Regions from separate parts of the Streptomyces sp. NPDC097107 genome, predicted to be linked through region 2. Evidence: riboswitches for the same ligand, from Rfam matches in the RefSeq annotation. Region 2 holds a riboswitch; each other region holds the start of a gene.
The links. Region 2 has a riboswitch for thiamine pyrophosphate ahead of thiO (glycine oxidase ThiO). Riboswitches for the same ligand answer to the same signal wherever they lie in the genome.
Positions count from the first base shown of each region.

Region 1: it holds a riboswitch for thiamine pyrophosphate, as region 2 does, so the genes downstream of both, ACIQ1J_RS32255 (thiamine ABC transporter substrate binding subunit) here and thiO (glycine oxidase ThiO) in region 2, are expected to answer to the same signal.
Region 3: it holds a riboswitch for thiamine pyrophosphate, as region 2 does, so the genes downstream of both, thiC (phosphomethylpyrimidine synthase ThiC) here and thiO (glycine oxidase ThiO) in region 2, are expected to answer to the same signal.

Region 1 is NZ_JBIWEF010000018.1:47,328-54,710, reverse strand. It holds gene ACIQ1J_RS32270 (maleylpyruvate isomerase family mycothiol-dependent enzyme) at 1-800, opposite strand, end outside; gene ACIQ1J_RS32265 (ABC transporter ATP-binding protein) at 825-1,844, opposite strand; gene ACIQ1J_RS32260 (ABC transporter permease) at 1,933-3,534, opposite strand; gene ACIQ1J_RS32255 (thiamine ABC transporter substrate binding subunit) at 3,579-4,664, opposite strand; TPP riboswitch at 4,744-4,849, opposite strand; gene rlmN (23S rRNA (adenine(2503)-C(2))-methyltransferase RlmN) at 4,916-6,022, opposite strand; gene ACIQ1J_RS32245 (VOC family protein) at 6,271-6,756, shown strand; gene ACIQ1J_RS32240 (phosphatidate cytidylyltransferase) at 6,854-7,383, opposite strand, start outside.
Region 2 is NZ_JBIWEF010000001.1:377,176-384,558, forward strand. It holds gene ACIQ1J_RS01765 (Rv2175c family DNA-binding protein) at 33-398, opposite strand; gene ACIQ1J_RS01770 (NAD(P)/FAD-dependent oxidoreductase) at 476-1,690, opposite strand; gene ACIQ1J_RS01775 (hypothetical protein) at 1,800-2,150, opposite strand; TPP riboswitch at 2,203-2,314, shown strand; gene thiO (glycine oxidase ThiO) at 2,312-3,544, shown strand; gene thiS (sulfur carrier protein ThiS) at 3,541-3,741, shown strand; gene ACIQ1J_RS01790 (thiazole synthase) at 3,744-4,541, shown strand; gene pknB (Stk1 family PASTA domain-containing Ser/Thr kinase) at 4,737-6,692, shown strand; gene ACIQ1J_RS01800 (hypothetical protein) at 7,045-7,221, opposite strand; gene ACIQ1J_RS01805 (deoxyribonuclease IV) at 7,318-7,383, shown strand, end outside.
Region 3 is NZ_JBIWEF010000002.1:178,721-186,103, forward strand. It holds gene ACIQ1J_RS04495 (hypothetical protein) at 1-339, shown strand, start outside; gene ACIQ1J_RS04500 (VWA domain-containing protein) at 366-1,829, opposite strand; gene thiC (phosphomethylpyrimidine synthase ThiC) at 1,980-3,773, opposite strand; TPP riboswitch at 3,766-3,955, opposite strand; gene ACIQ1J_RS04510 (YibE/F family protein) at 4,027-5,571, shown strand; gene ACIQ1J_RS04515 (SsgA family sporulation/cell division regulator) at 5,632-6,069, opposite strand; gene ACIQ1J_RS04520 (IclR family transcriptional regulator) at 6,169-6,894, opposite strand; gene ACIQ1J_RS04525 (DUF5326 family protein) at 7,212-7,383, opposite strand, start outside.

The DNA.
Region 1 (7,383 bases), on a different contig from region 2:
CAGCCGAACGCCGCCTTCTCCAGCCAGAGTTCCAGCAACTCGCGGTCGCCGAGCACCTGGAGTCCGGGGGTGTCCGGCGGGAGCCTGCGGTAGAAGGCCAGCAGGACGTCCGTGAGCGGCCCCCGCAGGGCCACGGTCGCCTTCTCGTGGCCGCGGCGCCAGACGACGCCCTCCTCGGGCAGCTCGATCAGCCAGTCGGCGTCGAGGTCCGCGGCGGTGTCGGTGGCGTGCAGGTGGATGCTGCGGCCGGGCGCCCGCAGGCCCTTGGCCGGCCCGTCCGGAAGGACCCGCTGCACGAACCGCACGATCTCCAGCCACTCGTCGATCGCGTCGACCGCCACCTCGGCGGCGACCGCCTCGCACGGACGGCCCGCCGCGAGGGCCGCGTCCGCCCCGTGGACGACGAGTTCGTGCGTCATCCGGCGGGCCCAGAAGCCCGCGGTGTGGTCCCCGGACCACGACCACGCCCGCCCGTCCGGCCCGGCCTCCCGCAGCGCGCGCACGACCGACTCGCCGGACTCCGCCAGCCACGCCTCCAGGGCGGCCGCGTCCCCCGTCACCGGCGGGCCCTCGGCTCCCGGCGCACGGTCCAACGGGACCTCCTCCTCGGCGCGGGTGCGGACTATCAGCTCCGTCCAGCGCAGGGCGCGGCCGACATGCCGCACCAGGTCCTCCAGCGTCCAGTCCGGGCAGGTCGGCACGGTGGCGGACAGGTCGGCGCCGGAGGAGAGCACCGCACCGAACCGGCCCACCTGGTGGGCGATCTCATCGCAGTAGCGGTCATGCGCGAGGCGTGTCATGCCTCCACCCTACGAGCCGGACGATCACCGCAATACGACGATTTCCGCCCCGTCGAACTCCACCCCCACCGTGTCCCCGACCTCCGGAGCCGCCCGCAGCGCGCACGCCGCCTCCAGGCGCGGCGCGTCCTCGGGCCGGAGGTGGACGGCGACATGGGTGCCCCGGAAGGTGCGTGCGGTGACCGTGCAGCGCAGGCCCTCGCCGGCGGCCACCATGCGCACGCCGGCGGGCCGGACGAGCAGGGAACGTGCACCCTGCGGGGCATCCTCGGGGACCGGCACCTTGCCCCACGGGGTGTCGGCGGCCTGCCCGGTGACGGTCGCGTCGACCACGTTGTCGAAACCGAGGAAGCGGGCCACGAAGGCGTCGGCGGGCCGCTGCCACACCTCCAGCGGCGTCCCCGACTGGGCGATCCGCCCGTCCCGCATCACCACGACCCGGTCGGCGAGCGCGAATGCCTCGCCCTGGTCGTGCGTCACGGCGAGCACGGTCGTACCCAACCGGCCGAACAGTTCCCGGAGTTCGACGACCAGGCGCTCCCGCAGCGAGCGGTCGAGCTGGCCGAGCGGCTCGTCCAGCATCAGCAGCCGGGGCCGGGGCGCGAGGGCGCGGGCCAGCGCCACCCGCTGCTGCTCACCGCCGGAGAGCGCGGCGACGGACCGGCGCTCGGCGCCCGGCAGCCCGACCAGCTCCAGCAACTCCCCCACCCGCTCCCGCTGCCCGGCGCGGGAGGCGCCGCGCATGCGCGGTCCGAAGGCGATGTTTCCGGCCACGTCGCGCTGCGGGAAGAGCTGGTGGTCCTGGAACATCAGCCCGACCTCGCGCTTGTGCGCGGGCACCCCGGACTGGTCCCGCCCGTCCAGCGTCACCCGCCCGGCGTCCAGCGGCTGGAGCCCGGCGACCGCCCGCAGCAGCGTCGACTTCCCGCTGCCGCTGGGCCCGAGCACGCACACCACCTCGTGCTCGGCGACCCCCAGGTCGACGGCGTCGAGCACGGCCCGCCCGCCGAAACGGACGGTCGCACCTTCGAGGTTCAGCAGCATCCGCAGCACTCCCGCATCCCTGGAACTCCCGCGTCCGTGGAACTCCGCGCATCCCTAGGACTCCCGCACCGTGCATCTCCGCGCATCCCTAGAACTCCCCGCTCCGGTCGGTCCGCAGCCGCTCCAGCACCACCAGGGCCACGGCGCACACCAGCATCAGAATCGTCGACAGGGCCATGGCCTGGCCGTAGTTCATGTCCCCGGGCCGTCCGAGCAGCCGCGCCACGGCGACCGGCAGCGTCGGGTTGTCGGGCCGCGCGATGAACACGGTCGCCCCGAACTCCCCGAGCGACACCGCGAAGGCGAACCCGGCCGCGACCAGCAGCGCCCGCCGCACCATCGGCAGGTCCACCTCCCGCCACACCCGCCACGGCGACGCCCCGAGTACCGCCGCCGCCTCCCGCAGCCGTACGTCCACCGCCCGCAGCACCGGCAGCATGGTCCGTACGACGAAGGGGACGCCGACCAGCGCCTGCGCGAGCGGCACGAGGATCCAGGAGGCTCTGAGATCCAGCGGGGGTTCGTCCAGTGCGATCAGGAACCCGAAGCCGACGGTCACGGCGGACACCCCGAGCGGCAGCATCAGCAGCGCGTCGAAACCGCGTACGAAGCGGCCCGCGTCGCGGCGGGCGAGCGCGGTGGCGGCCAGCGCGCCGATCACCACGGCGATGGCGGTTGCGGCGACGGCGTACTGGAGGCTGTTGCCGATGGCCTCGATCGGCGGGACGAGGAAGGTGCCGCCGTCCTCCCGGGTCAGCGCCCGGTAGTAGCCGAAGCCGGGTGCACCGAGCGACCGCTCGACCAGCACGGCGAGCGGCAGCACGAGCAGTACGGCGACGGTGACCAGGACCCCGGCCAGCAGCGCCCGCTGCCCGGTCCCACGGGGCCGGCGCGCGGTCGTGGCCGCGTCCACCAGCCGCAGGGCCGTCTCCCGCCGCCGTACCGTCCAGGCGTGCACGGCGAGGACGGCGGCCACCGCGCCGAACTGGATCAGCGTCAGCACGGCCGCCGTGGACAGGTCGAAGATCTGCGAGGTCTGCCGGTAGATCTCCACCTCCAGGGTGGAGAAGGCCGGTCCGCCGAGGATCTGGACGACGCCGAAGGACGTGAAGGTGAACAGGAACACCATCAGCGCGGCGGCGGCCACGGCGGGCGCCAGCGCGGGCAGCGTCACCTGCCGCCAGGCCTTCAGCCGCGAGGCGCCGAGCATCCGCGCGGCCTCCTCCTGCCGCGGGTCGAGCTGCGCCCAGAGGCCGCCGACGGTGCGTACGACGACGGCGTAGTTGAAGAAGACGTGCGCGAGCAGGATCGCCCACACGGTGGTGTCCAGCCGTACGCCCCACAGCTCGTCGAGCAGCCCGCCGCGTCCGACCAGCGCCAGGAACGCCGTGCCGACGACGACCGTCGGCAGCACGAACGGCACGGTCACCACGGCCCGCAGGACCTGCTTGCCGGGGAAGTCGAACCGGGCGAAGACGTACGCGCCGGGCAGTGCGATGAGCAGGGTGAGCGCGGTGGAGGCCAGCGCCTGCCAGGTGGTGAACCACAGCACGTGCCGGACGTCGGGCTGGGCGAGTACGTCGACGATGCGTCCGAACTGCCAGGATCCGTCGATCCGCAGTCCGCGCGCGACGATCGCGGCGACGGGGTAGGCGAAGAACACCGCGAAGAACGCGACGGGCACGGCCATCAGGGCCGGCCGCGCCGCGCTCCCGCGCGAAGTCCTGGCCTTGCCTACTTCAGTACGAGTGAGGTCCACGACTTGACCCACTGGTCGCGATCGCCGGCGATCTTCGCCGGGTCCATGGTCTGCGGGTCCTCGGCCTGCGGCCCGAACTTCCTGAACGCCTCGGGGATCCGCGCGCCCTCCCGCACCGGGTAGACGAACATGTTCAGCGGCATGTCCTCCTGGAACTCCTTGCCGACGAGGAAGTCGAGGAGCGCCTTGCCGCCCTCGGTGTTCTCGGCGTTGCTCAGCAGGCCCGCGTACTCGACCTGACGGAAGCAGGTGCCGGTGGCGACGCCCGTCGGCGCGGTGCCGGGCTGCGGGTCGGCGTAGATGACCTCGGCGGGCGGGGACGAGGCGTAGGAGACGACGAGCGGGCGGTCGCCCTTGGCCTTCTTGCCGCCGGACGAACCGGAGAACTCCTCGTTGTACGCCTGCTCCCAGCCGTCGACGACCTTGAGGCCGTTCGCCTTCAGCTTCTTCCAGTAGTCCTGCCAGCCGTCGTCCCCGTACTCGGCGGCGGTGCCGAGCAGGAAGCCGAGGCCGGGCGAGGAGGTGCCCGCGTTCTCGGTGACGAGCAGGTCCTTGTACTCGGGCTTGATCAGGTCGTCGAAGGAGTCCGGCGGGGTCAGCTTGTGCTTGCTGAAGTACGCCTTGTCGTAGTTGACACAGACGTCACCGGTGGTGACGGGCGTGACCCGGTGCTTGTCCTGGTCGGCCCGGTACTCGGGGCGGATCCGGTCGGAACCCTTCGCCTCGTACGGCTGGAACAGCCCGTTGTCGAGCGCGCGGGACAGCAGCGTGTTGTCGACGCCGAAGAAGACGTCGCCCTGGGGGTTGTCCTTGGTGAGGACGGCCTTGTTGACGGCCTGCCCGGCGTCGCCGTCCTCCAGCACCCGGACCTTGTAGCCGGAGCTCTTCTCGAAGGCGGCGATGACGTCCTTCGAGGCGGCCCACGAGTTGTGGCTGACGAGGGTCACGGTCCTGGAGTCGCCGGAGCCCTGGCTGCCGCCGTCGGACGATCCGCAGGCGGCCAGGCCGCCGACCATGCCGAGCCCGACGGCCAGGACGGTGGCCTTCTTTGTGATGCTCACTGAATTCCTCCTGGGTGACCAGGAGAAGACGCGGCCCCGCCCGGAACCCCTGGCGAGGGTCCCGGGCAGGGCGCAACAGCTCGAGTGGTGACCGATCTCCCTACCCAGAATGACCTGGGCCAGGTTCGGAGGGTCTGCGGCCGGTGCCGCACTCTCAGCGCTGTGGCGCTCCCCTGTCGGAATATGAAGATGTGGTTCCGGACGTACTTCCGTATGACGTCGTCGTACGACGATGTACGACGCCGGTCAGGTTACCGCTCGCTCGCGGCGAGCTGACCACACGCCCCGTCGATCTCTTGCCCACGGGTGTCCCGGATCGTCACCGGCACACCATGCGCCGCGATCGCCTCGACGAACGCCTTCTCGTCCTCGGGCCGCGAAGCGGTCCACTTCGAGCCGGGCGTGGGGTTGAGCGGGATGAGGTTGACGTGCACGGGCCTGCTCTTGAGCATCCGCCCGAGCCGGTCGCCGCGCCACGCCTGGTCGTTGATGTCCCGGATCAGCGCGTACTCGATCGACAGCCGCCGGCCCGACCGTTCCGCGTACTCGAACCCGGCGTCCAGCACCTCACGCACCTTCCACCGCGTATTGACCGGGACGAGGGTGTCGCGCAGCTCGTCGTCCGGCGCGTGCAGCGAGATCGCGAGGCGGCACTTGAAGCCCTCGTCGGCGAAACGGTGGATGGCCGGCACGAGGCCGACCGTGGAGACGGTGATGCCGCGCTGGGAGAGACCCAGTCCGTCGGGCTCGGGGTCGGTGAGGCGGCGGATGGAACCGACGACGCGGTTGTAGTTGGCGAGGGGCTCGCCCATGCCCATGAACACGATGTTGCTCAGCCGGGCCGGTCCGCCGGGGACCTCACCGTCCCGCAGGGCACGCATCCCGTCCACGATCTGGTGCACGATCTCGGCGGTGGACAGATTCCGGTCCAGGCCCGCCTGCCCCGTGGCACAGAACGGGCAGTTCATTCCGCAGCCCGCCTGGGAGCTGATGCACATGGTCACCCGGTCCGGGTAACGCATGAGGACGGACTCGACGAGCGTCCCGTCGAACAGCTTCCACAGCGTCTTGCGGGTGGTGCCCTGGTCGGTCGACAGGTGCCGCACGACCGACATCAGCTCGGGCAGCAGCGCCTCCCGGAGCCCCTGGCGCGAGCCGGCGGGGATGTCGGTCCACTGCTCGGGGTCGTGCGCGTACCGCGCGAAGTAGTGCTGCGAGAGCTGCTTCGCACGGAACGGCTTCTCGCCGATCGCGGCGACGGCCTCCTTGCGCTCGGCGGGCGTGAGGTCGGCGAGGTGCCGCGGCGGCTTCTTGGCTCCGCGGGGGGCGACGAATGTGAGTTCTCCGGGCTTAGGCATGGCTGTACCAGTGTCGCAGATCGACTTGGGTGGCCTGCGGGAGACCAGGCCGGGCGTGACCGAGCGCCCGGATCGGCGTTGTGACTTCCGATTGGCGAAGCAGGGGACGCGATGTCGTTCCCCGCATGTCCCGCGGCGCCGCATGGCCGCCGCTTGACCTGGACCAAGCTTGAGTTTTTAGGCTCCGTTCAGAGTCGCAGGAAGCGATCCGCAAGAACCGTTCAGCGTGCTTTTCGAGGAGGTTCGCCATGAGCGAGCACACAGCCCATTTCGAGATCCCCGACCGCTACCGCTATGCCGTGATCCCGCACATCATGGTCGACGACGCCGCCGCGGCGATCGACTTCTACCAGCGGGCGTTCGGCGCCCGTGAGAACTTCCGGATCGACGCTCCGGGCGGTGGGATCATGCACGCCGAGATCACCATCGGGCGGTCGACCCTGATGCTGGGCGACTCCAGCGTGGACGAGGCGGAGGCCGGCTCCTTCGCCGCCCCGGCCTCGCTCGGCGGCGGCACGTCCGTCACGTTGCACGTCTTCGTGCCGGACGTCGACAGCCTGGCGGAGCGGGCCGAGGCCGCCGGGGCGGAGATCCTCCAGCCGCCGAAGGACATGTTCCACGGTGACCGCACCGTCATCCTCAAAGACCCTTCGGGTCACATGTGGGTGTTCCTGACCCACATCGAGGAGGTCTCGGAGGAGGAGCTGCGGCACCGCCTGACCGCCGCCGGGTGACCGCGACGGCCATGAGCACGGTGGCGGGATCGGACAGCGAGAGGCCCGCCGCCCAGAGGGACGGCGGGCCTTACCCGTCAGGACAACCACCGGGCCGTCAGCCGGACCCGACGAAGATCACCAACAGCAGCCACACCACAGGCGCCGTCGGCAGCAGCGAGTCCAGGCGGTCCATGATGCCGCCGTGGCCCGGGAGCAGCGTGCCCATGTCCTTGATGCCCAGGTCCCGCTTGATCATGGACTCGCCGAGGTCGCCCAGTGTGGCGCTGACGGCGACCGCGAGGCCGAGCAGCAGGCCCTGCCACCAGGTGCCGTCGTCGATCATGAACTGCATGCACAGCGCGCCGGCCACCATCGCGAACGCCACCGCTCCGAGCAGGCCCTCACGGGTCTTGCCAGGGCTGATGCGCGGGGCGAGCTTGGTCTTGCCGAAGCGCCAGCCGACGGCGTAGGCGCCGGTGTCGCTGACGACCGTCAGCAGGAGGAAGACCAGGACGCGCCGCGAGCCGTCCTCCGCCATGAGCATCATCGCGACGAACGTGGCCAGGAACGGCACGTAGAACGCGGCGAAGAGTCCCGCCGTGACGTCCTTGAGGTAGCCCTCCGGCGGCTCGGTCATCCGCCATA
Region 2 (7,383 bases):
TCGCGGCCCGAACGCCGGGCGGGTCTGTCAGGTCAGACGGCGAGCGCCTGGGCGCGGCGCTTCACCTCCGTGCCGCGATTCTCGCTCAGCGCCTGGGCGGGCGTCCCGGGCAGGGTCTCGTCGGGCGTGAAGAGCCACTCCAGCATCTCCTCGGCGGTGAAGCCGTCGTCCCGCAGCAGCGTCAGGGTCCCGACCAGGCCCTTGACGACCTTGTCCTCGTCGATGAAGGCCGCGGGGATGTGCAGCGCGCGGTTCTCACCGCGCCGTACGGCGATGAGCTGGCCTTCCTTGATCAGCTGGCGTACGCGGGTCACCTCGACGCCGAGCATCTCGGCGATGTCGGGGACGGTGAGCCAGGCAGGCACGAGAGCATCGATCTTTGCGTCAATCTCGGTCACGTCCCAAGCCTGCCATCTGGCACTGACAGTCGGAAACCAGACCCGTCCGACCCGGGTCGCCGCACCCGGGCGGAGGGCTACGCCGCCGCCGCCTTCAGCGGCCTCGCCGGGTCGGCCAGCAGCCGCGGGTCCATCGTCGTGCCGGCCTGGATCACGCGTCTGCCCTGGGCCAGGTCCCGGGGACGGCCCACCGCCAGCAGGGCGACCAGGCGGTCCTCGCGCAGCCAGCAGACCGTCCAGGCGGGGCCCGACGGGTCGCCGCGCCACAGGGTGGTGTCGGTGGCCGTGTGATGACCGGCGTACTGGACGAAGCGGCCGAACTGCTCGGACCAGAAGTACGGCACCGGGTCGTAGGCCACCGGGGCCTCACCGACGGCGGCGCCGATGATGTTGGCGGCGACCGTGCGCGGGCCCTGGAGGGCGTTGTCCCAGTGGTGCACCAGGAGCCGCTCGCCGTAGCGGCCGGACGGGAAGGAGGCACAGTCGCCGACCGCGTAGACGTCCGGGACGGAGGTGCGCAGGCGGTCGTCGGCCAGGACGTCGCCGTGCGCGCCGAGGTCGATCCCGGAACCGGCGAGCCAGGCGGTGGCGGGCCGGGCTCCGATGCCGACGACGACCGCGCCGGCGGGCAGCCGCGAGCCGTCGTCGAGGACGACGACGTGGCCGGGCGCGCCGGGTCCGCCGGGCTTCCCGGGACCGCCCGTCTCGACGCGCTCCACGCGCGCGTGGGTGCGCAGTACGGCGCCCGAGTCGGCGTACCAGCCGGTCATCGGCGCGGCGACCTCGGCGGGCAGAGCGCCGGCGAGGGGCCGGCCGGCGGCCTCCACGACGGTCACGGCGCAGCCCGCCTCCCGCGCGGCGGTGGCGAACTCGGCGCCGATCCAGCCCGCGCCGACGACCACGATGTCGTGCTGCCGGGCGAGCACCGGCCGCAGCCGTTCGGCGTCGTCCAGGGTGCGCAGCAGGTGCACTCCGGGCACGCCCTGCGCACCGGGCAGCCGGATCGGTTCGGCGCCGGTCGCGAGGACGAGGAGGTCGTACGGCACAGGTCCGTCGGAGGTGTCCAGGACGTGCGCGCGGGGGCGGACGCCCAGGGCCTCGCAGCCGAGCCGCAGGCTGATGCCGAGCGCCTGGAAGTCGACGTCGAAGGCGGAGCCCTCGGCCGTGCCGAGCAGGACGGCCTTGGACAGCGGGGGACGGTCGTACGGCTGGTGCGGCTCCGCGCCGATCAGGGTCACGGTGCCGGTGAAGCCCTGCTCCCGCAGGGCGACCGCGGTCTGCACGCCCGCCATGCCGGCGCCCACCACGACCACGCGGCGCTCCGCGTCCGCTCCCCGTTCCCGGGTCTGCTCCTGCGTCTGCTCGCTCACCTGATCACCTTAGACACCGGCACCTGGTCGGTCAGTGCCCGTGCGCGGTGACCTGCTCCACAACGCTCGTCCCGCTGCCCCGCTGCGACTCCCACTCCCAGGCCTCGTCCAGGCGCACCCGCCCGTCCGGCAGCTCGGCGACGGTCGACACGCAGTGTCCCGACGACGTGCTTCCGTCGGTCTTGAGCTGCACGTACCGGAAGTCGAGGCGGTCGCCCTCCCTGGTGCCCACCAGCCGCCCCCGGACGACGTCACCGCCCGCGTACTCGGCCCATACGGCGCCGTCCTGCTCGTGATAGGTGAAGCGGGTGCGCGTACCCACCTGGCCGGGCGCCTGGTCGGCGACGGGGGCGAGAACGAGACCGTCGAGTGAACGCGCCACGGGCGGAGGCTCCCTTACGAGTGCGATGTGCTGCGGGCTAGGGTGGCCAACGTAAAGCACTCGCGGGAGCCCGGACGCACCGGGCTGAGAGGGAGGCTGGCGGCCTCCGACCGTACGAACCTGATCCGGGTCATGCCGGCGAAGGGAGGGGCTGGACGCCCATGTCGTCACCACCGACTTCCGCTTCCGTGTCCGGAGCCGCCGCGAGGCCCGCGTCGTCGCGTACGCCGGACGTCCTCGTCGTCGGCGGCGGGATCATCGGCCTGGTCACTGCCTGGCGGGCCGCGCAGCGCGGGCTCGCCACGGCTCTCGTGGACCCCGAGCCGGGCGGTGGGGCCGCCCAGGTGGCCGCCGGGATGCTGGCCGCCGTGACGGAGCTGCACTACGGCGAGCAGACGCTGCTCGCGCTGAACCTCGCCTCGGCCCGCCGCTACCCGGAATTCGCGGCCGAGCTGGCCGACCTGACGGGCCACGACCTCGGTTACCGCCGGTGCGGCACCCTCGCCGTCGCGCTGGACGCCGACGACCGGGCCCACCTGCGGGAACTGCACGCGCTCCAGCAGCGGTCGGGCCTGGAGTCCGAGTGGCTGTCGGGGCGCGAGTGCCGGCGCCTGGAGCCGATGCTCGCGCCGGGCGTGCGCGGGGGCCTGCGGGTGGACGGCGACCACCAGATCGACCCCCGCCGCCTCGCCGGCGCGCTGGTGGCCGCCTGCGAGCGCGCGGGCGTCGTCTTCCACCGGGTGTGGGCCGACCGGCTCACCGTCGGGCGCGGCGGCGAGCGGGCCACGGGTGTCGTCACGGCCGACGGCACCGCGCTGGAGGCCGGGCAGGTGGTACTGGCCTCAGGCAGCCTGAGCGGGCGGTTCACGGGCGTCCCCGAGGACGTGCTGCCGCCGGTGCGGCCCGTGAAGGGGCAGGTGCTGCGGCTGACGATGCCGCGGACGCACGGGCCGCTGCTGAACCGGACGGTGCGTGCCGTGGTGCGCGGCAACCCCCTCTACCTGGTGCCCCGGGAGAGCGGCGAGCTGGTCGTCGGCGCCACCAGCGAGGAGCTGGGCTGGGACACGACGGTGACCGCGGGCGGCGTCTACGAGTTGCTGCGCGACGCCCACGAGCTGGTCCCCGGCATCACCGAGCTGCCTCTGGTGGAGACCCGGGCGGGCCTGCGCCCCGGGTCCCCGGACAACGCCCCGCTGCTCGGCCCGACCGGGCTGGCGGGCCTGCTGCTCGCCACCGGGCACTTCCGCAACGGCGTCCTGCTCACCCCGGTCACCGGCGACGCCATGGCACACGTCCTGACCACCGGGGAGCTGCCGGCGGAGGCCCGCCCCTTCACCCCCCGGCGCTTCGGCGCCGCTCCCGCACTCCAGCGACTCTCGGAGCAGCCCGCATGAACATCTCCGTCAACGGCGAGCCGCGCCAGGTGGCTCCCGGCACGGCCCTGGACGCCCTGGTGGGCACGCTCACCGCGGCGCCGTCCGGTGTGGCCGCCGCCCTGAACGAAACCGTCGTCCCGCGCGCGCAGTGGCCCGCCACCGCGCTGGCCGACGGCGACCGCGTCGAAGTCCTCACCGCCGTCCAAGGAGGCTGACCATGGCCGACGATCCCTTCGTCCTCGGCGGTACGTCCTACGGGTCCCGCCTGATCATGGGCACCGGCGGGGCGCCCAGCCTCGACGTGCTGGAGCGCGCACTCGTGGCCTCCGGGACCGAGCTGACGACCGTCGCGATGCGGCGCGTCAACGCCTCGGTGCACGGGTCCGTGCTGTCGGTGCTCGAGAAGCTCGGCATCCGGGTGCTGCCGAACACGGCCGGCTGCTTCACCGCCGGGGAGGCCGTCCTCACCGCCCGCCTCGCGCGCGAGGCCCTCGGCACCGACCTCGTGAAGCTGGAGGTCATCGCCGACGAGCGCACCCTGCTGCCGGACCCGATCGAGCTGCTGGACGCGGCGGAGACGCTGGTCGACGACGGGTTCACGGTGCTGCCGTACACGAACGACGACCCGGTCCTGGCGCGGAAGCTGGAGGACGTCGGGTGCGCCGCGATCATGCCGCTCGGTTCGCCGATCGGGTCGGGGCTGGGCATCCGCAACCCGCACAACTTCGAGCTGATCGCGGAGCACGCGGGTGTGCCGGTGATCCTGGACGCGGGGGCCGGTACGGCGTCGGACGTGGCGCTGGCGATGGAGCTGGGGTGTGCGGGTGTGATGCTCGCCTCGGCGGTGACGCGGGCGCAGGAGCCGGTGCTGATGGCGGAGGGGATGCGGTTCGCCGTGGAGGCGGGGCGCTGTGCGCGGCGGGCGGGGCGGATTCCGCGGCGGCGGTTCGCCGAGGCGTCGTCTCCCGCGGAGGGCCTCGCGGCGCTGGATCCGGAGCGGCCCGCTTTTCAGTAGTCCCGGGTTGTCCTGGCGTTTCGTCTCCCACCCACGCGCCGCCCGTTTCCAGTCGGACAAGTGGGCCTCGCCCGCGGGGGTACGTCGCCGTCGGCGGCCGGCCGTGCGTGGGAAGCGTCACAGGTGCGCTGCAGTACCGCACCCGATCGTCGGCGACGACGCCGGGTGTCCGTGGTGGCTCGTAGACTCACCTGCGTGGACACGACCCTTCAGGACCCTCTCGTCGGGCAGGTGCTCGACGGCCGGTACCGCGTCGAGGCGCGGATCGCGGTGGGCGGGATGGCCACGGTCTACCGGGCCGTGGACACCCGCCTGGACCGCGTGCTCGCGCTGAAGGTGATGCACCCGACGCTCGCGACCGACGCCACCTTCGTGGAGCGGTTCATCCGCGAGGCGAAGTCGGTGGCCCGGCTCGACCACCCCAACGTCGTACAGGTGTTCGACCAGGGGGCCGAGGGGGCGTACGTCTACCTGGCCATGGAGTACATCGCCGGCTGCACCCTGCGTGACGTGCTGCGCGAGCGCGGGGCGCTGCGGCCGCGGGCCGCGCTGGACATCCTGGAGCCGGTGCTGGCCGCGCTCGGCGCCGCGCACCGGGCCGGATTCGTGCACCGGGACATGAAGCCGGAGAACGTCCTGATAGGCGACGACGGCCGGGTCAAGGTCGCCGACTTCGGCCTGGTCCGGGCCGTGGACACGGTCACCAGCACCACCGGCTCCGTCCTCGGCACCGTCTCGTACCTGGCGCCCGAGCAGATCGAACACGGCACCGCCGACCCCAGGGTCGACGTGTACGCCTGCGGCGTCGTCCTGTACGAGATGCTGACCGGCGGCAAGCCGCACGACGGGGACTCCCCCGCCCAGGTGCTCTACAAGCACCTGCACGAGGACGTGCCGCCGCCGTCGGCCGCCGTGCCGGGGATGGCGTACGAGCTGGACGAGCTGGTCGCCTCGGCGACCGCGCGCAACCCGGAGATCCGGCCGCACGACGCCGTGGCGCTGCTCTCGCAGGCCCGCCAGGCGCGCGGGGCGCTGAGCGCGGACCAGCTGGACGCGGTGCCACCGCAGGCGCTCGCCGCGGAGCACGACAACGCCGAGGACCGCACGAGCGTGATCCCGCGCGCGCTGACAATGCCCCGGCCGCTGCCCGTCGACGAGGACGAGGCCGGCGGCCACGGTGGCGCCGGGTTCCCCGCGGACGGGATCCACCGCACCAGCCGGCTGGCGGCTCCCCCGCCGGCGCCGCCCCGGCGCCGGCGGCCGGAGCTGCGGCGCGGCCCGCTGACGATCGTCGTGGCCGTACTGCTGGTGCTCGGCGTCGGCACGGGCGTCTGGTACATCAACTCCGGCCAGTTCACCAAGGTGCCGCCGCTGCTGTCCAAGACCGAGGCGCAGGCCCGGGACCGGCTGGAGGACTCCGGGCTGGACGCAGGCACGGTCCGGCACGCTTACAGCGACACCGTGGAGCGCGGCAAGGTCATCAGCACCGACCCCGGAGTGGGCACCCGCATCCGGAAGAACGACTCCGTGTCGTTCACGATCTCCGACGGCCCCGACACCGTGAAGCTGCCGGACGTCCAGGGCTACAAGCTGGACCGGGCCCGGACCGTGCTGAAGGACGAGGGGCTGGAGCCGGGCATGGTGACCCGGGCGTTCAGCGACGAGGTCCCCAAGGGCTTCGTGATCTCCACGAAGCCGAAGACGGGCACCACGGTGCGCTCGGGCTCGGCGGTCGCCCTGGTCGTCAGCAAGGGCAGCCCGATCGACGTCCCGGACGTCACCGGCGACGACCTGGCCGACGCGCGGGCCGAGCTGACGGAGGCCGGCCTGAAGGTGAAGGTCGCCGAGGAGCAGGTGAACTCCGAGTACGACAGGGGTCAGGTCGCCCGGCAGACGCCTGACCGGGGCAGCCGCGCCGCCGAGGGCGACACGGTGACGCTCACGGTGTCCAAGGGCCCCGAGATGATCGAGGTCCCGGACGTGGTCGGCGACAGCGTGGACGACGCCAAGCGGACGCTGAAGGACGCCGGCTTCCAGGTGGACGAGGACCGCGGCCTGCTCGGGCTGTTCGGCGACACGGTGAAGGACCAGTCGGTCGACGGCGGGGACACGGCTCCCAAGGGGTCGACCGTCACCATCACGATCCGCTGACGAGGCGGCCCGCCGGCCGGAGAGCGGGCGGGGCCGGCCGGCGCACACCGCGAGCGGTCGACCAAGCCGAACAAGTGGTCAACCAGCCCCGCATCAAAGGCTCTTGCCCTCTCTGTTTCCCACAGCGGGGACCGCTACTGTGCGGCTCCGCAGACGGTCGGGGGGAGGGCGTCCGGGGGCGGACCCGGTGGTGCGGACGGCCGTCACCGACGGCTGGCAGGTGAGCATCCTCGGCCCCGCCGGGAACCCGGTCGGCGGAGGGGTCTTCGTCCCGCCCCGCTCCGTTCTGACCTGCGCCCATGTCGGGACGTCGGCCAGGGGCGGACGTCTTGGCACGACCCGCGCGCGACCGTCACGGTGACCGCCGGCAGCGGACTGAAGCGAGGACCTCGCCGAGCTCTTCCCGGGCACGCCGGACCACCGTGCTTCCGTCGACCGATATCTCCTGGAGGCCGTACACGTCCTCGTCGACGGGTTCGCCCAGGACCCGGCCGCCGTTCGGCAGCGCGAAGCCTACGACGTCCCCCATGCGCACCCTCGCCTGGGCTCGGCAGCGCCGGTGCGGTGGTGCGGTCGTACCCTGGTCCGGGGTCCGCCCACACGTCCTGGCATCCTTGGTCCGGTCATGAGTACCGCGTCTTCTTCCTCCCGTATGCCGCGCAACCCCGTCGGCGGTCACGTCCCCGTGGCC
Region 3 (7,383 bases), on a different contig from region 2:
GGGCTACTGCTCACCGCGCTGCGCAACCGTCCCTCCGCCGAGTCCGGCTTCTACGGCGAACTCGACGAGGAAGTGGTCCGGGCCAGGGACGCCTGGCACGAAGCCCTGCTCGAGCGCGGCATCCTGCCCTTCCTCGGGGAGGCACTCGCAGAGCCGGGCGCCACGGCACTGCACCGTACGGCACCGGCGGCGCCGACCAGCCGTATGCCGCACCTCGGTTACGGCCGTCCCGGGTTCACCAGCCCGGACGGCGGTCCCGAGGCGGGCCCGCGTCCGCGTTACTCGAGTCCGGACTACAGCAGCCCGGACTTCGGCGGCCCGGAACACCGGCCCGAGTAGCCACCGGTCCCGGGCGGGCAGCGGATTCAGAGGATGCCCGCCCGGCCGGCGGCAGCGATCCAGGACGGGAACTCGGACAGCAGTCGGTCGTACAGCTCCGGGTCCGGGACGGTGCGGATGTCGTCCACGGCGAAGAAGCCGACGTTGTCGACGCGGCGGCCCGGCAGGGTGTCGAAGCGCTCGAGCACCCCGTAGTTGGACCGCCCGAGCCCCACGAACTGCCAGAAGACGGGTTCCTCCACCGCCTCCCGCAACTCCCGCTCGATCTCGGCATCGCGGTAGACGCCTCCGTCGGAGAAGAACAGCACCAGGGTCGGAGCCGACGCCGGGTTGTCCCGGACGTAGGACCGGACTTCGGCGATCACCTTCTGTTCCTCGTTCTGGATGCCGACCGCCCGCATGTCGACCTGCTCGGGGTGCAGGCCCTTCTTCCTGCCGCGGCGGAAGAGGCTGATCTCCCCCACGCGTACGTGCAGCCGCAGCCATTCGGGGAGCTCTCCGATGCGGAGGTCGGGCAGCCGGGCCGGAGTCGAGGCGAAGGTCCACGCCTGCATCTCACCGTCGTCGTCCAGTTGCGCGGCGACGGCGGCCATCCGCTCCACGACGTCCGTGACCACGCCCTTGGAGTAGAGGAAGGACATGGACCCGGAGGCGTCCAGGACCAGGATGACGCGCGCGGTGACCCCGGCCGCCCCGTGCTTGCTCAGGCTGACCGCGACCTGTTCCTTGCGCAGGGACAATCGCTTGCGCATGTCGACGGGAAGGTGTTCCTCCCCCTTGGTGAGGCGGGGTCCCGCACCGGTGGGCGCCGGTGGCGCGGTCGGCGCTGCGGGCGGCGCCTGTGCTGCCGACGGGGCCGGGACCGGTGGCATGGGCGCCTGCGGTGTCGGCGGGGTCGGCCGGCTCGCCGCTGTCGCCGGGGCGGCGGGCGCGGCCGCCGGGGGAGCGTCGTCCACGGTGATGCCGAAGTCCGTGGCCACCCCCGCGAGTCCGGAGGCGTAACCCTGCCCGACCGCGCGGAACTTCCACTTCCCCTGGCGCCGGTACAACTCGCCGCCGACCAGGGCGGTCTCCGTCCCGGCCGCCATGTCGAACCGGGCCAGTTCGGTGCGGGTCCCGGTGTCCAGCAGCCGCAGTGACAGGCCCGGGACCTGGCCGAACGTCCCGCTGTCCGCCGAGGCACACAGGACGATGCGGTCGACGGCCGGTTCCACCGAGCGCAGGTCCACCTCGACGGCGTCGGTCGTGACACCCGCGCCGGCACCGGAGCCGCCCTGCTTGCCCAGGTACCTCACCGCGTCGGACGCATGGCGGGGCTGGTTGTAGAAGACGAAGTCGCCGTCGTCCCGCACGCGTCCGGCCGAGGTGAGCAGCAGCGCGGAGGCGTCGACCTCGGGCACACCCGGCCCGGCGGCCCAGACGAGTTCGACGCGCACCGCGGGGGAGTCGACGGCGAGATTGGCACCCTTGCTCAGGGAGATGGCTGTCATGTACCCAGTCTGCCGAGACGCACCCCCGGTGGGGAGAGGGCAGGCCCGGCGTCCCGTCCGGGAGATCACTCGCCCCGCCGTCCCGGGCCCACGCCAAGCGCCCCCGCCCTTGGTGTGCAGGATCGCTCAGCGTGAGACCGGGGCAGGGACTCAGTCGGCCAACGGCAGGTAGACCCTGTTTCCCTGTGCCGCGAACTCCTTCGACTTCTGGGCCATGCCCTCCTCGATCTCGGCCTTGCTGCCTCCGTGCTCACGTCGGATGTCCTGCGAGATCTTCATCGAACAGAACTTCGGACCGCACATCGAGCAGAAGTGGGCCGTCTTGGCGGGCTCGGCCGGCAGTGTCTCGTCGTGGAACTCCCGTGCGGTGTCCGGGTCGAGGGCCAGGTTGAACTGGTCCTCCCACCGGAACTCGAAACGGGCGTCCGACAGCGCGTCGTCCCACTCCTGCGCACCTGGGTGACCCTTGGCGAGGTCGGCGGCATGGGCGGCGATCTTGTAGGTGATGACGCCGGTCTTGACGTCGTCACGGTTGGGCAGGCCCAAGTGCTCCTTGGGCGTGACGTAGCAAAGCATGGCCGTGCCCCACCAAGCGATCATCGCGGCACCGATACCGGAGGTGATGTGGTCGTACGCCGGCGCGACGTCCGTCGTCAGCGGGCCGAGCGTATAGAACGGAGCTTCATCGCAGATCTCCTGCTGAAGGTCGATGTTCTCCTTGATCTTGTGCATCGGGACATGGCCCGGGCCCTCGATCATGGTCTGTACGTTGAAACGCTTGGCGATCGAGTTGAGTTCCCCGAGCGTGCGCAACTCCGCGAACTGCGCCTCGTCGTTGGCGTCCGCGATCGAGCCCGGCCGCAGGCCGTCGCCGAGGGAGTACGTGACGTCGTAGGCGGCGAGGATTTCGCAGAGCTCCTCGAAGTTCTCGTAGAGGAACGACTCCCTGTGGTGCGCCAGGCACCACGCCGCCATGATCGAGCCACCGCGCGAGACGATGCCCGTCTTACGGTTCGCGGTCAGCGGTACGTACGCCAGGCGCACACCCGCGTGGACCGTCATGTAGTCCACGCCCTGCTCGGCCTGCTCAATGACGGTGTCCTTGTAGATCTCCCAGGTCAGCTCCTCGGCGCGGCCGTCGACCTTCTCCAGGGCCTGGTAGAGCGGCACGGTGCCGATGGGGACGGGGGAGTTGCGCAGCACCCACTCGCGGGTGGTGTGGATGTTGCGGCCGGTGGACAGGTCCATGACCGTGTCGGCACCCCACCGGGTCGCCCAGGTCATCTTGTCGACCTCCTCCTCGATGGAGGACGTCACCGCCGAGTTGCCGATGTTGGCGTTGACCTTCACCAGGAACCGCTTGCCGATGATCATCGGCTCGATCTCCGGGTGGTTGACGTTGGCAGGCAGCACGGCACGGCCCGCCGCGATCTCCTCCCGGACCACTTCCGGCGAGACGTTCTCCCGGACTGCCACGTATTCCATCTCCGGCGTGATCTCGCCCCGGCGTGCGTACGCGAGCTGCGTGACCGCGTTGCCGTCCCTCCCCCGGCGCGGCTGGCGCGGCCGCCCGGGGAAGACGGCGTCGAGGTTGCGCAGGCCGCCGCGCGGAGAGGTGTGTTTGATTCCGTCGTCCTCGGGACGAACGGGACGGCCCGCGTACTCCTCGGTGTCCCCCCGGGCGATGATCCAGTTCTCCCGCAGCGGCAAGAGCCCCCTGCGGACATCGGTGTCGACGAGCGGATCGGTGTACGGGCCTGAAGTGTCGTACAGCGTGACCGACTGCCCGTTGGTGAGGTGCACCTGGCGAACCGGCACGCGCAGGTCGGGGCGCGAACCCTCGACGTACGCCTTGTGCCAGCCGATGGACTTCCCGGCCTCCGTGGTCTCCTCCTGGGCGGAGTTCTGCGTGGAGGCAGGCGTGCGTGCGTCCTTGATGGTCATGAGACCTACTCCCTACGCCGGCATTACCCGGTAACAGGTTCGGCGGTCGACGCAGCGGCTTCCGTCTGTCGACGCTTCGTGGGATACATCACTCGGATTCGGTGACGTTTCCCGTGAAACATCGATGGAACGGAGGTCAGCGCCCTCTCAGCCCGGTGCTCCGAGCTCCCGCGTGTACAAAGGTGCCCCCACGCTAGCGTCAATTCGGGCGCGGTGAACAGAGGGCCCCCCTCGTTCTTGCGATGATCGGTCGGTGACCACACCGCAGCATCCACCGTTTCCGCCGCACGAGCCCCGCCGCGGACCGGGCCCCGAGGAAGGCGACGGCCGCGGAGCCGGCCCCGCCCCTTCCGGCGCTCCGGGCTCTGGCGGCGGCAGAGACGACACGGGCGGCGGCCACGGCGCGGGGGACGGCCACGGCGATTCCGGCGGCCACGGCGGTCCGGGTGGCCACGGCGGTTCCGGCGGCCACGGCGGTCCGGGTGGGCACGGGCACTCCCACAGTCACGGACCGGCGGCGCCCGTCTCCCGGCACCTGCGGAAGGTCATCGCCGCGGTCCTCATCCCGTTCGCCGCGGCGGTACTGGTCGGGCTCGCGTTGCTGTGGCCGGGCGGTGCGCCGCCGCACGAACGCACCGGGGTCGGCTTCGACCGGCAGACGCAGGACGCCACCGTCACCAAGGTGGTCGAGCTGAGCTGCCAGTCCGTCAACGCATCGGGCGTCCCCCCGACCGGCGACACCTCCACCGCCGAGGGCTCCTCCGCGGTGCAGCAGGCGCAGGGCGACTGCAAGCGGGCGACGATCCGCGTCGACAGCGGCAAGGACAAGGGCCTTACGTTCACCGAGATCGTGCAGCCGGACCAGTCCCGGCAGTTGCACGAGGGCCAGAAGGTGGTGGTCGCCTACGAGCCCTCCGCACCGAAGGACCTGCAGTACTCGGTGACCGACATCAACCGCGGGCTGCCGCTGGCCCTGCTCGCCTGCATCTTCGCGCTCGCCGTCGTGGTCGTCGGAAGGCTGCGGGGCCTCATGGCCCTGGTCTCGCTGGCCATCAGCTTCCTGCTGCTGAACTTCTTCATCCTGCCCGCGATCCTGCAGGGGTCGAACCCGCTGGCCGTGGCTGTGGTCGGGGCCAGCGCCATCATGCTGATCGCGCTCTACCTGTGCCACGGCCTGTCGGCCCGTACGTCCGTTGCGGTGCTGGGCACCCTGATCTCGCTGTTGCTGATCGGCGTGCTCGGATCGCTGTTCATCGACTGGGCCGCGCTCACCGGCAACACGGACGACAACACCGGCCTCATCCACGGCCTGTATCCGACGATCGACATGAGCGGCCTGCTGCTCGCCGGAGTCATCATCGGTTCGCTCGGTGTGCTCGACGACGTGACGGTCACCCAGACGTCGGCGGTCTGGGAACTGCACGAGGCCAACCCCACGATGGGCTGGCGGGGGCTGTACCGGGCGGGTATCCGGATCGGCCGCGACCACATCGCCTCGGTCGTCAACACGCTCGTCCTCGCCTACGCGGGCGCCGCGCTGCCCCTGCTGCTGCTGTTCTCGATCGCGCAGAGCGGGGTGGGGACGGTCGCCAACAGCGAGTTGGTGGCAGAGGAGATCGTGCGCACGCTGGTCGGGTCGATCGGTCTGGTGGCATCCGTTCCGGTCACCACGGCCCTCGCGGCCCTCGTCGTATCGGCCGACCGACCGGCCGGCTCACTGGCGGCGCAGGCCGCCGGTGCGACACCGGGCGCCGGTGCGGCTCCCGTACGCGGGCGGGGCCGTCGGCGTAAGCGCTGACCCATCGGCAGCCGGTCACGGCGAAGCGTTGCACCACGGCCGTAGAGCTGCCGTAACGGTTCAGCCCGCGCTCTGCTCTTCCGCCAGGATGCGGTCCAGGGCATCGTCGAGGTGGGCGTCGAAGTCGGCGAGCGCGCCCTCCTGCCCCAGCGGCACCAGCTTGTCGGTCCGGTCGAGGAACGCCACCAACGGCGCCGCCGACGAACGGAACAGCGCCTGGTCGCTGCCGACCTGAAGCCGGATCAGCACCTCCGCCAGCGGCTCGGGATCGACGGGGGCGATGCGCACGTCACCGTCACCGCACGGCCGACCCACCCCGTCGACCAGCAACTCCCGGCCGAAAGCCCAGGTGACCGGCGCATCCCCGGGCAGATGGAAGGTCAGTCGTACGGCATAGGGATCACAGGTCTCGTAGCGCAGCTCCACCGGAATGCGGAAAGAGAGCTCCTCGGACACGAGAAAGCTCATCATGACCTCTGCCTGTACGGACTCGCCCATTGCCTACCCCGTCATTCGCCGTCGACTGGCCGGGAATCAAACCTCTAACACTGGTGGCATCTTGCTTAACGTACACACCAGATCACAAGGAGTGAGTTTTCAGATACTGATAGAGATCGCGAGCGACCCCAGAAGTCGGCCCACCTCGTCCTGCAACCGCTCCGCCGCGGGCAGCAACCGGTCGGCCTGGTGGAGGGGCAGGGAAATGGCCATCGTCGCGGCCGTGGTGCCCACGGTGATCGGGATCGCCGCGCAGACCGTCCCCAGGGCGTACTCCTGGCGCTCGGTCACCGGCGTCATCCGCCGCATGCGTTCCAGGCGCTTCAGCAGGGCATTGCCATCGCGCACCGTGTACGGCGTGACGGGCTGCACCGGGTAGCGGTCCAGGTGGTCGCGGCGGGCGTCCTCGTCCAGTTGGGACAGCAGGCACTGTCCGATCGCGTGCGCGTGTCCGGTCTCGCGGAAGTCCGCCCACTCCTCGACCGCCGGATTGCCCGGGGTGTCGGAGACGCACATGATCTCGATCTCGCCGTCGCGGTACATGGCGTAGTACACGGGGACACCGATCGCATCGCGCCAGCGGGCCAGCGCGTCGACCACCGTGCTGCGACGTTTCTGCTCGGCTCCGCTGCTGCCGAGCCGCTCGGCTGCCTCGCCGAGGAAGAACAGGCCCTTCTCGCGGCGCAGATATCCCTCGTGCACCAGAGTGCGCAGCAGGTGGTACGCCGTGGGGAGCGCGAGTCGCGTCTCACGGGCCAGTTGTTTGGCGGGGGCTCCGTACGCGTGCTCGGCGACGCATTCCAGAAGGCGCATCGCCCGCTGCACGGAGCTGATGAGGGTCGCGGACGGAGGACCCGCGGGGGGAGCCGCGGGAGGTGTCCGAGACGTCGAATGGGGCTGCACGGGCAGTGCGTGCAGTGGGACGAACCCGGTGTCAGCCGTGGCCAAGAGTCACTCCCGGAACGCGAGGGGGCAGCCCGTGCGGGGACACGGGTGGGGGTGTACGCCACTCGCGGGGTCGCCCCCGCGTGGAGTTCCGGACTCTATTCGCCGGTCACCGCTCGCCGACGGCCCGTCCGGGAAACTTCCCTCGCGCGAGGGAACCGGTGATTCCTGTTACCGCCACCGGTGTCCCACGGCTCTCACCAGTCGCTGCGCGACGATGAACTCGACATGAACTTCCGTACGACGTAGATCAGTCCGCCGACGAGCGCGACGAAGACCAGCAGCTTGAACAGCAGTCCGATCACGAAGCCGACCACGCTGGCGATCAGCCCGCCGAACACGACCAGGGCGATGACCGGCACCGCGATC